Regions from separate parts of the Streptomyces sp. NPDC008092 genome, predicted to be linked through region 1. Evidence: riboswitches for the same ligand, from Rfam matches in the RefSeq annotation. Region 1 holds a riboswitch; the other holds the start of a gene.
The links. Region 1 has a riboswitch for cobalamin ahead of ACFZB3_RS06420 (CbtB-domain containing protein). Riboswitches for the same ligand answer to the same signal wherever they lie in the genome.
Positions count from the first base shown of each region.

Region 2: linked by a shared signal. The riboswitch ahead of ACFZB3_RS20270 (cobalamin biosynthesis protein) and the one ahead of ACFZB3_RS06420 (CbtB-domain containing protein) in region 1 are both predicted to bind cobalamin.

Region 1 covers NZ_JBIBHY010000002.1:339,132-346,594, forward strand. Annotated here, with positions in the region: gene ACFZB3_RS06405 (alpha/beta fold hydrolase) at 1-456, shown strand, start outside; gene ACFZB3_RS06410 (VOC family protein) at 453-1,460, shown strand; gene ACFZB3_RS06415 (3-hydroxyisobutyryl-CoA hydrolase) at 1,719-2,774, shown strand; cobalamin riboswitch at 2,842-2,983, shown strand; gene ACFZB3_RS06420 (CbtB-domain containing protein) at 3,020-3,241, shown strand; gene ACFZB3_RS06425 (CbtA family protein) at 3,264-4,019, shown strand; gene ACFZB3_RS06430 (barstar family protein) at 4,148-4,534, shown strand; gene pgm (phosphoglucomutase (alpha-D-glucose-1,6-bisphosphate-dependent)) at 4,655-6,295, shown strand; gene ACFZB3_RS06440 (BTAD domain-containing putative transcriptional regulator) at 6,328-7,463, opposite strand, start outside.
Region 2 covers NZ_JBIBHY010000006.1:66,710-74,172, reverse strand. Annotated here, with positions in the region: gene cobN (cobaltochelatase subunit CobN) at 1-2,624, opposite strand, end outside; gene ACFZB3_RS20275 (cobyric acid synthase) at 2,621-4,168, opposite strand; gene ACFZB3_RS20270 (cobalamin biosynthesis protein) at 4,165-5,115, opposite strand; cobalamin riboswitch at 5,216-5,356, opposite strand; gene ACFZB3_RS20265 (hypothetical protein) at 5,513-5,740, opposite strand; gene ACFZB3_RS20260 (inorganic phosphate transporter) at 5,759-7,015, opposite strand; gene ACFZB3_RS20255 (GH25 family lysozyme) at 7,190-7,463, opposite strand, start outside.

The sequences.
Region 1 (7,463 bases):
GGCACCACCCGCGCCCTGCCCACGCCCGGCCTCACCAGCCTCCTCGACTACTACACGGGGGACGGCCCTTCGCGGCCGAAGCTGGAGAAGTTCATCCGCACCCACCTCGTCTTCAACGCCGCCGAGGTGCCCGACTCCGTCATCGACTCCCGTTACCGGGACAGCATCGACCCCGAGGTCGTCGCGGCCCCGCCGCTGACGCGTCCGAAGTCCCTGCGCACCGTGTGGAAGACGGACTTCACCCGCGACAGGCGCCTGGAACGGCTGCCGGTGCCGACCCTGGTGCTGTGGGGCGCGGCGGACAGGGTCAACCGGCCGTCCGGCGGCCGGATGCTGGCCGAGCGCATGCCCGACTGCGACCTGTACATGGTGGCGAACACCGGGCACTGGGTGCAGTGGGAGCGGGCCGAGCTGTTCAACCGTCTGTGCGGCGACTTCCTGGCAGGCCGCCGATGACCACGCGTCCCGACGTCTTCGGCTCCGTCCATCTCGGTTATCTGGTCGTCGAGACGGAGAAGTTCACCGACTGGCGCCGCTTCGGCACCGACGCCATCGGCATGCACCACGACGACCTCTCCCGCGACCTGATGCGGTTCCGGCTCGACGACCACGCATGCCGGTTCCTCCTGCGGCGCGGCCCCGCCGAGGACGTGGTCGCCCTCGGCTGGCACCTCGACGACCACACGACGTTCGAGCGGATCGAGGCCCGCGTCCGCGCCCACGGCGTCCCCGCGGTGGCCGGCACCGCCGAGGAGGCGAAGCTGCGCGGCGTCGAGCGGCTGCTGCGCTTCCCCGGCCCCAAGGGCATCGCCCAGGAGATCTACACCACCCCCCTCACCTCTTCGGAACCCCTGAGGATGCGGGCGTCCGGCTGGGTCACCGGCGACTCGGGGATGGGCCACGTCGCCATCACCTCGGCCAGACCCGCCCTGATGCGCGGCTACTTCGACACCGTCTTCGACGCCCGACTCACCGACTACATCGACGAGACCATCGGCGGCGTCAAACTCAAGATCCGCTTCCTGCGCGTCAACGAACGCCACCACTCCATCGCCGTCGCCGCGGTCCAGGGCCTGCCCATCGACCCGGTCCGCACCCGCGTCCAGCACGTGAACATCCAGGCCGCCTCCCTGGACGACCTGGCCCGCAGCTACCGACGTGTCCACGAACTCGGCTTCGACATGGCCCTGTCCGTCGGGCAGCACACCAACGACAAGGAACTCTCCTACTACGCCCGCACCCCCTCGGGCTTCGAGTGGGAGGTCGGCTGGAACCCCCTCGTCATCGACGAGTCCACCTGGGAACCCGGCACCCACCAGGGCATCAGCATCTGGGGCCACACCCCGGTCGGCCGGACCATCCTCGACAGGCTCGGCCAGTTCCGCCTCGGCGCCCGCTCCCTGCTCCACCCGGAGAAGACCGTCCCCGCGCTCAGCGGTGCCGGCATCCCCGACGACTGACGCCCGGACCGTCACCCGGCACGAGGCGGTCGGCGTGTCCCCGTACCGCTCCCGCAGCGGACTCCGCTTCCTCGGCGCCGTCGGCCGCCGCCCCCGGGGGCTGTCCCGCAGGGCCCGGGACGCCCTCCGACGGGTCGGCGTGCCGTGGACGCAACGGTCACGAGAAGATCGTCCCCGACCACGCGTCCACCCGCTCCCGGAAGGAACCGACGAGATCATGCGCCTCATCGTGGCCCGCGGCCCGGCGGAGGTGTCCGGATGACCGGCGCCGACGAACACGTCCTGCTGCACGTCCGCGGACGGGCCGCGCACATCACGCTCAACCGGCCGAAGGCCATCAACGCGCTCTCGCACGCCATGGTGCGCCGCATCGACGAGGCGCTCACGGCATGGGAGCGGGACCCGGCCGTGCAGACCGTCGTCATCACCGGCGCGGGGGAGCGCGGCCTGTGCGCGGGCGGGGACATCCGCGCCGTCCACGACGACGCCCGGGACGGCGACGGGTCGGCGGCGGCCGCGTTCTGGCGGGACGAGTACCGGCTCAACGCCCGCATCGCCCGGTACCCGAAGCCGTATGTCGCGCTCATGGACGGCATCGTGATGGGCGGCGGGGTCGGTGTCTCGGCACACGGCCGCGTCCGGATCGCCACCGAGCGGTCGCGGATCGCCATGCCGGAGACCGGCATCGGCTTCGTGCCCGACGTCGGCGGCACGTATCTGCTCGGCCGCGCGCCCGGCGAACTCGGCACCCATCTCGCCCTGACCGGCGCCCGGATCGGCGCCGCCGACGCCATGCTCTGCGGACTCGCCGACCACTACCTGCCGTCCGGCTCGATCCCCGCGTTCGTCGCCGACCTCGCCGGCCTGCCCGTGCCCGAAGCACTCGCCCGGCAGGTACGGCAGGCGCCCGACGGGGAGTTGGCCGGGCAGCGGGCGTGGATCGACGCCTGCTACGCGGCCGACACCGTCGAGGAGATCGTCCAGCGGCTGTTCGCACACGGCGACCCGGCGGCGAAGGAGGCGGCGGACACCCTGCTCACCAGGTCCCCCACCGCCCTGAAGGTCACGCTGGCGGCGCTGCGCCGGGCCCGGCAACTCGGTTCGCTGGAGCGGGTCCTGGACCAGGAGTACCGCGTCTCCTGCGCGACCCTCGCCACCCATGACCTGGTGGAGGGCATCCGCGCCCAGGTCGTCGACAAGGACCGCACCCCGCACTGGTCCCCGGCCACCCTCGCCGGGGTCACCGACGCCGACGTGGACCGCTTCTTCGCCCCGCTCGGCGAACGCGAACTCGGCCTCGCCCCACCCGTCTGACCCGCCCCAACCGCCGTCCACCAGGCGCGAGACGAAGATCACGCCTGGTGACGCGGTCTTGGCCGTGCTCCTGACACGCGGTACGGTCTGTCCGATATCGACGACGGCGAGACGGAACCCGGTGGGAATCCGGAACGGTCGCGCCACTGTATGCGAGAGCCCCCGGGCCGCTCGTGAGTCAGACCCGTGGCCGTCGTCCTGTGCACCACCGAGATGGGACGCGAACTCCCAGAGGAGGTCCTGCCATGGCGCAGACCGTCGCTCCGCCGACAGCCAACACCCCCGCCGTCCCCGCCAAGCTGCCGCTGTCCGCGATAGCTCCCTGGGCGGTCTTCTTCGGCATCCTGATGCTGGTCCTGCTCTACTTCGTCGGCGCCGAACAGGGCGCCACCTCCGTGTTCAGCGGCACGGACGTCCACGAGTGGGTGCACGACGCCCGCCACCTGCTCGGCTTCCCCTGCCACTGACACGAGGGACGCCGTACCACCCATGAACTCCGCAACGGTTCGCAACCTCCTGGTGCGGGGCATGCTCGCCGGCCTGGCCGCTGGCCTGCTCGCCCTCGTCGTCGCCTACGTACTCGGTGAGCCGAACGTCGACAAGGCGATCAGCTTCGAGGACGCCCACTCGCACGAGCACGAGATGGAGGTCGTCTCCCGCTCCCTGCAGTCCACCGCCGGCCTGGCCACCGGCGTCCTCGTCTACGGGGTCGCCTTCGGGGGCATCGCCGCCCTGGCCTTCTCCTTCGCCCTCGGCCGCGTCGGCCGCTTCTCGCCGCGGGCGACGGCGCTGCTGCTGTCCGGCTGCGCCCTGGTCGCCGTGTACGTGGTGCCGTTCCTGAAGTACCCGGCCAACCCGCCGTCGGTGGGCGACCCGGACACCATCGGCAAACGGACCACGCTGTACTTCCTGATGATGCTGCTCAGCGTGCTCCTCGCGGTGGCCGCCACCATCCTCGGCAAGCGGCTCCAGCCGCGGCTGGGCACCTGGTGGGCGACCGTGCTCGCGGTGGCCGCGTTCGGCGTGGTCATCGGGCTGGCGTACCAGTTCCTGCCGGTCGTCAACGAGGTGCCGGCGGACTTCCCGGCCACCCTGCTGTGGCGGTTCCGGCTCTCGGCGCTCGCCATCCAGGCGGTGCTGTGGGGTGGATTCGGCCTGCTGTTCGGCGAGTTGGCCGAGCGCGTCCTCAACCCGAAGCCGGCGAAGGCGCCGGCCGCCGCGCGCAGGGTGCCCGCACCGCACTGACCCGCGGCACGGCACACCGACCGGTAGACCGATCGGCACACCGAACGACACCCGAGGGCCCCCGGAACCGTCCGGGGGCCCTCGGGCGTTCACCGGTGTACGCGGGCCGCCGGCCGTATCCTGCGGCCGTGACGGCGACTTATGTACTGGACGGCACCGCGATCCGCACCCTGGAGGACTTCTGGCAGGTCGTCGGGGAGGCGGTCAACGGACCCGGCGGCTACTTCGGCCGCAACCTCGACGCGTTCGTCGACTGCCTCAGGGGCGGCTTCGGCACGCCCGACGACGGCGACTTCGTCTTCGAGTGGCGCGACCACGAGACCTCCCGCGCGCACCTCGGCCACGCGGAGACCGCCCGCCAGCTGGAGATCCGGCTCACCCGCTGCCACCCGACCAACCGTGCCGCCGTGGCGGCGGAGCTGGCCGAGGCCCGCGCCGGACGCGGGGCCACCGTCTTCGACTGGCTGGTCGAGATCTTCGAGGAGCGGGCCCCGGAGACGGTACGACTGCTGTGAACTCGCCGTGAACCCGCCGTGTCTTCGGCGCGCGGCCGGTGCCGCACTCGCGTCCGGGGCCGCTGACAAGGAAAGATGGGCGGCGAGCGATCGATCAACGACTGCGGAGGAAGTGGACTCATGCCGCATGAGCGAGCGGGCCGGCCGGCGGCTCCGGAGGACCTCGTCGACGTGGCCCGGCTGGTCACGGCCTACTACGCACTGCACCCCGACCCGTCCGACCCGGGCCAGCGGGTGGCGTTCGGCACCTCGGGACACCGCGGATCGTCACTGGCGACCGCGTTCAACGAGGACCACATCGCCGCCACCAGCCAGGCCATCTGCGAGTACCGGAGCGGCCAGGGCACCGACGGCCCCCTCTTCCTCGGAGCCGACACCCACGCCCTGTCGGAGCCGGCCAAGGTCACCGCCCTGGAGGTCTTCGCGGCCAACGGCGTCACCGTGCTCGTCGACAGCGCCGACGGCTACACCCCGACCCCCGCCGTCTCGCACGCCATCCTCACCCACAACCGGGGCCGCACCACCGGCCTCGCGGACGGCGTCGTGGTCACCCCCTCGCACAACCCGCCCGCCGACGGCGGCTTCAAGTACAACCCGCCCAGCGGCGGCCCCGCCGCGTCCGACGCCACCTCCTGGATCCAGGACCGCGCCAACGAGATCATCGCGGGCGGGATGAAGGACGTGCAGCGCATCCCGTACGAGCGCGCGCTCGCCGCGCCGGCCACCGGCCGGTACGACTTCATGGGCGTCTACGTCGACGACCTGCCCAGCGTCCTCGACATGGACGCGGTCCGGGCCTCCGGACTGCGCATCGGCGCCGACCCGCTCGGCGGCGCCTCCGTCGCCTACTGGGGCCGGATCGCCGAACGGCACGGGCTCGACCTCACCGTGGTCAACCCGTACACCGACCCCACCTGGCGGTTCATGACGCTGGACTGGGACGGCAAGATCCGCATGGACTGCTCGTCGCCGTACGCGATGGCCTCGCTCATCGAGAAGCGGGACGAGTTCCGCGTCGCCACCGGCAACGACGCCGACGCCGACCGGCACGGCATCGTCACCCGCGACGCCGGCCTGATGAACCCCAACCACTACCTCGCCGTCGCCATCTCCTACCTCTACCGCCACCGCGAGCGGTGGGCGGCGGGTGCGGGCATCGGCAAGACCCTCGTCTCGTCCTCGATGATCGACCGGGTCGCCGCCGACCTCGGCCGCCGACTGGTCGAGGTCCCGGTCGGGTTCAAGTGGTTCGTGGACGGACTGGTCAGCGGGGCGATCGGGTTCGGCGGCGAGGAGTCGGCCGGCGCCTCCTTCCTGCGCCGTGACGGCTCGGTCTGGACGACCGACAAGGACGGCATCCTGCTCGCCCTGCTGGCCTCCGAGATCACGGCCGTGACGGACCGGACCCCGTCCGAGCACTACGCCGGCCTCACCGCCCGCTTCGGTGAACCCGCGTACGCCCGTATCGACGCCCCGGCCACCCGCGAGGAGAAGGCCCTCCTCGCGAAGCTCTCCCCGGCCCAGGTCACCGCCGAGACCCTGGCGGGGGAGCCGGTCACCGCCGTCCTGACCGAGGCCCCGGGCAACGGCGCGGCGATCGGCGGCATCAAGGTGACCACGGAGAACGCCTGGTTCGCGGCCCGCCCGTCCGGCACCGAGGACGTCTACAAGATCTACGCCGAGTCCTTCCAGGGCCCCGACCACCTGGCCCGTGTGCAGGAGGAGGCCAAGGCGGTGGTGAACACCGCACTCGGCGGCTGACGACGCGGGCACGGCGGCCCGGTGCCGGGCCGTCAGGTCGCGAAGGTGCGGCGGCGGGCCCGGTCCTCGGCCAGGTCCGCCCCGGCCCGGCGGGCGTCCGCCGCGAGATGGGCCGAGCCCCAGGCGTGCGCGGTGCGCGCGGCCAGCGCGTAGCCCTCGGCCGCCGCCCGGTCCTCGCCGAGCAGCCGGTGCAGGTCGGCCAGGGCGTGCGCGAGCGGACGGCTCGCGTACGCCGCGCCCGCCGCGCCGGCCAGCTGGTCCCGCAGCGGCCGCAGGTGCCCGAGGAGGGCGGCCGCCGTGTCGTGGTCCCGGAGGAGCACGGCGAGCTCGGCGCGGAAGTCGAGCTCCAGGCCGTAGAGATGGTCCCGCGGCGGTTCCGCGGAGACGGGTACGGCACGCGCCTCGTCGAGTCTGCCCAGGCGCGCCAGGACCAGCGCCCACGCCACCGCGACCTGGCCGGGCGCCGACTCGTACACGGCCCGGACCAGCGGCTCGACATCGGCTGCCCGGTCCTGGACGAGCCGCATGGTGATCAGCCCGAGCGTGCGCAGACCGGTGGCGTGGTGGGCGCCCACCCGCTGCAGCAGGGTGTCCGCCTCGGCGTAGGCGGCCTCCGCCGCCGCGAAGCGCCCGGTCACGCAGGCCAGCATGGCGGTGGTCGCCGCGCTGAGCCCCTGCGCCCACACCAGCCGGTAGCGGCGGGCGAGGACCAGTCCCTCCGCGGTGTGCCGGTGCACGGCCGCCGGGTCGTTGCGGGCGGCGGCGGTCATCGCGTCCAGGTTCTCGCAGACCCAGCGGTAGGCGGGCAGGTCGTGGGCCCGGGCCAGGTCGCGCAGCTCGGTGGTGAGCTGCGGCCGGGTGCCGGCGCCGGTCTCGTGCGGCAGCAGCCGTGCCGAGGTCATCAACGCGGCGGCCATCAGGCGCGGTTCGCCGTCGGCACGGGCGAGCGCCAGCTGGGCGTCGGCCGCCTGCTGGGCCCGGGACGGGTCCTCCGCGGCCACCGAGTCGACGAGCACCTGGAGGACCCGGGCCCGCGTCGGGCCGTCGAGGCCGGGATCGGCGGCGAGCCGCTCCAGGCGGGTCAGCGCGGTCCGGTCGAACGGTCCTTCGAGCCGGCTGCGCCAGGGCGCGGGCTCGGTCCAGGCCCCGTACACGGCCGCGACCAGGT
Region 2 (7,463 bases), on a different contig from region 1:
GCGGAGGTGCCCCACACCGTCAGGCCGACGGACTTCGGGTAGGCGCCGGTGTCGCTCAGATACCGCTGGACCAGCGAGTCCGCGAGCGACTGGCCGACCTCCCAACTCAGCCGGGAGGGAATGGCCTTGGGGTCGACCGAGTAGAAGTTCCGGCCAGTCGGCAGGACGTTGACCAGGCCGCGCGTCGGCGATCCGGACGGGCCGGCCGGGACGTAACCGCCGTGCAGGGCCTTGAGGATGTGCCCGATCTCGTCCGTGGTCCGCGCGAGCCGCGGCACCACCTCGGTGCAGGCGAACTCCAACACGGCGACCGCGTCCGGGAGTTCGGTGCCGAGAACCTCCCGCACCAGCGTGCGGCTGTCGGCGGCCGCCCAGTCCCGCTCCTCCATGCCCTCCGCGACCCGGCGGCACAGCTGCTCCAGCAGGTCGATCGCGTCGGCGGCGGTGCGCGCCGGGCCCTCGACGAGATCCGTCAGCTCCACCGGCACCTTCACCGGCGCGCCCGGCTCCGCGAGCAACTCCTTCTCGACCAGACCGAAATGCGCGGCGAAGGCGGCGCGCAGCCCCGGCAGCGCGTTCGCCTGCCCGCCCCACACCTGGGAGGCGCGCAGCACGGCCAGCACCAGGTTCACCCGCGGCTCGCCGACCGGCCCGCCGCCGAGGATGTGCAGGCCGTCGCGGATCTGCACGTCCTTGATCTCGCACAGGTAGCCGTCGATGTGCATGACGAACGAGTCGAAGTCGTCGTCCCCGGGCTGCTCGTCCACGTGCAGGTCGTGGTGGAGCTCGGCCGCCTTGACCAGCGTCCAGATCTGGGCACGGACGGCCGGCGCCTTCGTCGGGTCCAGGTCCGACACCAGCGCGTACTCGTCGAGCAGCTGCTCCAGCTTGGCCAGGTCGCCGTAGGTGTCGGCGCGGGCCATCGGCGGCACCAGGTGGTCGACCACGGTGGCGTGCCCGCGCCGCTTGGCCTGGGTGCCCTCACCGGGGTCGTTGACGATGAACGGGTAGATCAGAGGGAGTTCGCCGAGGACCGCGTCCGGCGCGCAGCCGGCGCTCAGCCCGAGCCCCTTGCCCGGCAGCCACTCCATCGTGCCGTGCTTGCCCATGTGCACGACCGCGTCGGCGCCGAAACTGTTCTCCAGCCACCGGTAGGCGGCCATGTAGTGGTGCGACGGCGGCATGTCCGGGTCGTGGTAGATGGCGATCGGGTTCTCGCCGAAACCGCGCGGCGGCTGGATCATCACCACGACGTTCCCGAACTGGAGGGAGGCCAGCACGACGTCGTCGCCGTCGACGTACAGCGAGCCCGGCGGCTCACCCCACGCCTCGGTCATCCCGTCCCGCAGCTCCGGGTCGAGCTTCTCGAACCACGCCCGGTAGTCCGCGAGCGGCACCCGCGCGGGCGCGGCGGCCAGCTGCTCCTCGGTGAGCCATTCGACGTCGTGGCCGCCGGCGTTGATGAGCCGGTGGATCAACTCGTCGCCGTTGTCGGGGTGTCCGTCGACCACGTACCCGGCGTCCCGCAGCGCGTCCAGCACCCGCACCGCCGACGCGGGCGTGTCGAGGCCCACCGCGTTGCCGACCCGGGAGTGCTTGGTCGGGTACGCGGTGAAGACCAGCGCGATCCTCTTCTCCGCGTTCGGCTTGTGCCGCAGCCGCGCGTGCCGTACGGCGATCCCGGCGACGCGTCCGGCCCGCTCGGGGTCGGCGACGTACACCGGGACGTCGTCAGGACCCTGCTCCTTGAAGGAGAACGGGACCGTGATCAGCCGTCCGTCGAACTCCGGGATCGCGACCTGCATCGCCGCGTCCATGGGGGAGAGGGCGGCGTCGGACTCGTCCCAGGCCTGCCGGGAGGAGGTCAGGCAGAGGCCCTGCAGCACCGGCACGTCGAGGTCGGCGAGTGCCCCGATGTCCCAGGCCTCCTCGTCGCCGCCGGCCGAGGCCTGCGAGGCGTGCGTGCCGCCGGCCGCCAGGACGGTCGCGACCAGTGTGTCGGCCCCGGCGAGGAGCTCGTACAGCCCGGGGTCCGCCCCGCGCAGCGAACCGCAGTACACCGGAAGGGCGTTGGCGCCGCGCGCCTCGATCGCGTCGCACAGGGTGTCCACGAAGCCGGTGTTGCCGCTGAGTTCGTGGGCCCGGTAGAAGAGCACCCCGACGGTCGGCCGGCCGCTCTCCCGGGTACGGGAGCCATGGACGCCGTACTCGGGCATCTTCTGCGGCTCGGTGAACCCCTCACCGGTCAGCAGCACGGTGTCGGACAGGAACCGGGCCAGCTCGGTGAGGTTGCCGGGGCCGCCCTCGACCAGGTACCGGAGCGCCTCGGCGACCACGCCCGCCGGCACCGACGACTCGGCCATCAGCTCGGCGTCCGGCACCGTCTCGCCGCCGAGCAGCACGGTCGGGATCCCGGCGGCCTTCAGGGCCGCGAGCCCGTCCTCCCAGGCCCGCTTGCCGCCGAGCAGCCGTACGACGGCGATGTCCGCGCCCTCGACGAGCGCCGGCAGCTCCGCCGTCACGTCGACGCGCGCCGGATTGCCGATCCGGTAGCCGGCACCGGAGGCGGCCCGGGCCGCCAGCAGATCGGTGTCTGCGGTCGACAACAACAACACAGTGCTCATGCGGGCGCTCCCGGTGGAATGAAAGGCAGTCCTTGCGGCGCGCCCGACTCGATGAGCCGCCAGAGCGCGTCCGTGTCCGCGTGCTGTTCGATCAGGTCGCCGAGCCGGTCGAGCTGCTCCTCGCGCAGCGCGGCGAACGAGGTGTCGGGGGCCGGCACGAACCGGCGGCCCGCGGCGGCCGCCACCTCGCGCAGGAAGGCCCGGCGGAAACCGTCCGACTCCAGGGAGCCGTGCCAGTGCGTGCCCCAGGTCTGCCCGACCCGGCAGCCGTCCAGGAAGGGCTCGCCGCCGGTCACCTCACCGACGCCGTGATGGATCTCGTACCCCTCGACCCGCTCGCCGAGGGCCTCGCCGACGGGCCGGGTGAGGGTCTTCTCGCGGGCGAACCGGACGCGCACGGGCAGCACACCGAGCCCCGCCACATGTCCGCGCCGGCTCTCGACGTCGTCCTCGATGTGCTCGCCGAGGATCTGGAAGCCGCCGCAGATGCCGAGCACGGGCCGCTGTTCGGCGGCCCGGCGCCGCAGCGCGTCCGCGAGCCCCCGCTTGCGCAGCCACTCCAGGGCCCGGACCGTCCCCCGGGTCCCCGGGATCACGACCAGGTCGGCGTCGGCGAGCTCCTCCGGCCGGTCCACGAACCGCACCACGACGCCGGGTTCGGCGGCCAGCGCGTCCACGTCCGTGAAGTTGGACATCAGCGGGATCGCGCAGACGGCGACCCGGAGCACGTCCTCCCCGACGGGCGGGGCGGTGTTCGACTCCCGGACGGTCCCGCGCGGGGACACCCTCCCCCACGCTCGGCTTCGCTCGCGCGGGGGGACCCCCATCCCGTCCTCCTCGTCGATGCCGAGGCCGTGCCGGAAGGGGAGGACGCCGTAGGTGGGCCGCCCGGTGAGCCCGTGCAGCATGTCGAGGCCCGGCTCCAGCAGGGAGACGTCCCCGCGGAACTTGTTGACGAGGAACCCGGCGACCAGGGCCTGGTCCTCCGGCGAGAGCAGCGCGACGGTCCCGAAGAAGGAGGCGAAGACGCCCCCGCGGTCGATGTCCCCGACCACGAGCACGGGCAGCCCGGCGTTCCGGGCGATCCCCATGTTCACGATGTCGGTCCGGCGCAGGTTGATCTCCGCCGGACTGCCGGCCCCCTCACAGATCACCGCGTCATACGTGCCCCGCAACTCGGCGAGACAGTCGAGCACGGTGCCGAGCAGCTTCTGCTGCCGTCCGCCGTGGTAGCCCCGCGCGCTCAGCTCACCGACCGGCTTGCCGAGCAGCACGACCTGACTGCTCTGCTCGCCGCCGGGCTTGAGCAGCACGGGGTTCATGAGCGCGGTCGGCTCCACCCGGCAGGCCTGCGCCTGCATGGCCTGCGCCCGGCCGATCTCGGCACCCTCGCGCGTGACGAAGGAGTTGAGGGACATGTTCTGCGCCTTGAACGGCGCGACCTTCACACCCTGCCGCACCAGCCACCGGCAGACACCCGCGGTGACGACGCTCTTCCCGGCGTCGGAGGTGGTACCGGCCACGAGGAGACCACCGTTGTTCATGACGCCCTTCCCGGGAGCGCTCCGCGCAGCAGGGCACCCGCCGCGCTCACCCCCAACGCCAGCCACCCCACCCGCCGCGACAACCGCACCGCCCGTTCGATGTCCGCGACCTGCACAGTCCGCCCCTCCCCGTTCAGCACCGGCCGGTGCTCGACCCGCCCGCCATACGACAGCGTCCCCCCGAGCCGTACCCCCAACGCCCCGGCGAACGACGCCTCCACCGGCCCCGCGTTGGGACTCGGATGCTTCACCGCGTCGGTCCGCCAGGCCCGTACCGCTCCCCTGGTGTCACTTCCGGCCACGGCGGCCAGGACGGCGGTGAGCCGCGCTCCCGGCCACCCGGCCACGTCGTCCAGCCGCGCCGAGGCCCACCCGAACCGCCGGTACCGGGCGGACCGGTGTCCCACCATCGCGTCCAGGGTGTTGACGGCCCGGAACCCCACCAGCCCGGGGACGCCGGCCACGGCCCCCCAGACCAGCGCCCCCACGACTGCATCGCTGGTGTTCTCGGCGACGGACTCCACGACCGCCCGGGCGATCCCGTCCGCGTCCAGGGCCTGCGGATCCCGGCCGCACAGATGCGGCAACCGGGCGCGGGCCGCCTCGACATCACCCGCCGCGAGGGCCCGCCCGATGCCGCGGGCCTCGCGCGCGAGCGAAGTGCCCCCGACGACGGCCCAGGTGGCGGCCGCGGTGAGTGCGACGGACGCGGCGGCGGACGGCCGTACGGCCCGCTCGGCCGCGGCGCCCAGCGCCACGGCGCCGCCGGCGCACACGGCGGTGTGCAGCGCGCCCCACCCGCGGTGGTCCCGCCACAGCACCCGCTCCACGGCCCCGGCGGCCCGCCCGAACACGGCGACCGGATGCCCCCGGCGCGGATCGCCGAGCAGCAGATCACCGAGAAGGCCGGCGGCGGCACCGTACGCGAAGACGCGATCGGCACCCATCGGCTCAGCCGGCCGCGGGGTCGGGGACGGGCCGGGTACTCAACCTCGTTCGGCAGCCGCGCATGGCGTTATGTCCTCACTCAGGGTGTCCGCGCCCTGGTTCGACGAGACCGGCGGTGGGAGTTCCTGGCTTCCGGGGATTGCTACCCCGGTGACAGTGGCGGGACCGCGCCGGATTCACACCGGCTTCCTCCCTTGCCGCGGTACATGGCTCCGGAAGTCCACCACGCCCCCGGAAGACCCGTCAACTTGCCTTTGACCTGCGAGGGGAGTGTGTGGGAAGGCCCACACCGGTTGCCCAGCGGGGCCCGTGGGGCATGCGGAAGGCTCCTCTCCGTACGGACGGAGAGGAGCCTTCGAGGCGCCGACGAGGCCCTTTGCGGCGGACCTTGTGGTGTCAGGCCTTCGCCACGATCAGATGGATGCCCCATGCCACGGCGGCCGCACAGGCGGCGAAGCAGAGGTAGGCGGCCGTCACGGCCAGGACCGCGGAGTCGCCCTGGGCGGCGGCGCGTTCGCGGGCGGACAGGCCCTTGATGCCGAGGGTGAAGAGGGCCACCAGGCCCACGGTGGCCACGAGGCTGACGCCGAAGACGGAGCCGATGGCTGCCCAGTCGATGTTCATGTCGGTGCTTCCTCGGGGTCAGACGGTGGCGGCCGGGTCGGTCGCGGGAGCGGCCGGGGCGGAGGCGGGGGCGGGGATGGTGGCGGTCAGGCCGTCCGTGACGGTGACCGGGGCCGGGCCCGCGGGCGGCGGGGTCACGGCGGCGATCGCCGTGGTGACCACGCCGGCCGGCTCCTCGGTGCCGAGGACGTTGCTGCTGTCCACGACCTCGCGGCGGGAGAGCTTCCAGATCGCGGCGCAGGCGGCCACGAGGAAGACGGCGACGGCGGCCGTGCCCCAGTCGCCGAGGTCCGTCACGGACTCGGCGAGCGCGCCGACCAGCGCGGCGGCCGGGAGCGTGAGCACCCAGGCGATCATCATGCGGGTCGCGGTGGACCAGCGGACCGTGCCGCCCTTGCGGCCGAGGCCCGCGCCCATCACGGAGCCGGAGACGACGTGCGTGGTGGAGAGCGAGAAACCGAGGTGCGAGGAGGCCAGGATGGCGGTGGCCGCGCTGGTCTGGGCGGCGAAGCCCTGCTGCGGGCGGAGGTCGGTCAGGCCCGTGCCCATGGTGCGGATGATCCGCCAGCCGCCGATGTAGGTGCCGAGCGCGATGGCGAGGCCGGCGGAGAGGATGACCCAGGTGGGAGGGTTCGAGCCGGGGGCGATGGCACCGCCCGCGATCAGCGCGAGGGTGATGATGCCCATCGTCTTCTGTGCGTCGTTGGTGCCGTGCGCGAGCGAGACCAGGCCGGCGGAGGCGATCTGGCCGGCGCGGTAGCCCTTGCGGGTGGCCTCGTCCTCGGCGTTCTTCGAGAGCGTGTAGGAGAGGCGGGTGGAGAGTGCCGCCGCGAGGCCCGCGACGACCGGGGCGGCGACCGCCGGGAGCAGGACCTTGGTGACGAGCACGTCGCCGTGGACCGCGCCGAGGCCGGCGGAGGCGACGGTGGCGCCGATCAGACCGCCCATGAGGGCGTGCGAGGAACTGGAGGGCAGGCCCACCAGCCAGGTCACGAGGTTCCAGAGGATGGCGCCGACGAGGGCCGCGAAGATGACCTCGGGACGAATGCCGTTCTCGTCGACGAGACCCTTGGAGATCGTGTTGGCGACCTCCACCGAGAGGAAGGCGCCCACCAGGTTGAGCGCGGCGGACATGGTCACCGCGATCTTGGGCTTGAGCGCACCGGTCGAGATGGTGGTGGCCATCGCGTTGGCGGTGTCGTGGAAACCGTTCGTGAAATCAAACGCGAGTGCGGTGACTACCACAATCGCGAGGATCAGCGAGAAGTTTTCCATTTACCCAGGCAATCTTTCGAGGTCATTGGCTGTTGGACCGTAGGCAACCTGGATGAACGGAAGGTGAACTGGGGCGGTCATGGGGGTGTATGGGATCGACTTCGGGGTGGCCCCGGACGGGGTGGGGCGTGGCCGCCGTCCCGGTTCCGGTCCGGCGGCCCGGTCGCCCCTTGGCTAGAGGCCCATGGCGAACGACTTCAGCCGTCCCGCGGACCCGTTGAAGAGATTCTGGTCACCCGGCAGGCTGCCGCTGTTGTCGTACTGCCAGAAGGTCCACGACGACCATCCGGCCGGCAGCGTCCCGGCGTCCGCCGAGCCGTGGCGGGCGATCCACAGCGCGTGATCGGCGGCGAAGGCGCTGCTGCCGCCGGTGCAGAGGTTCCACCAGTTCGTGGTCGTGTAGATCACCGGCCGCCGGCCGGTCTCCCGCTTCAGCTCGTCACTGAAG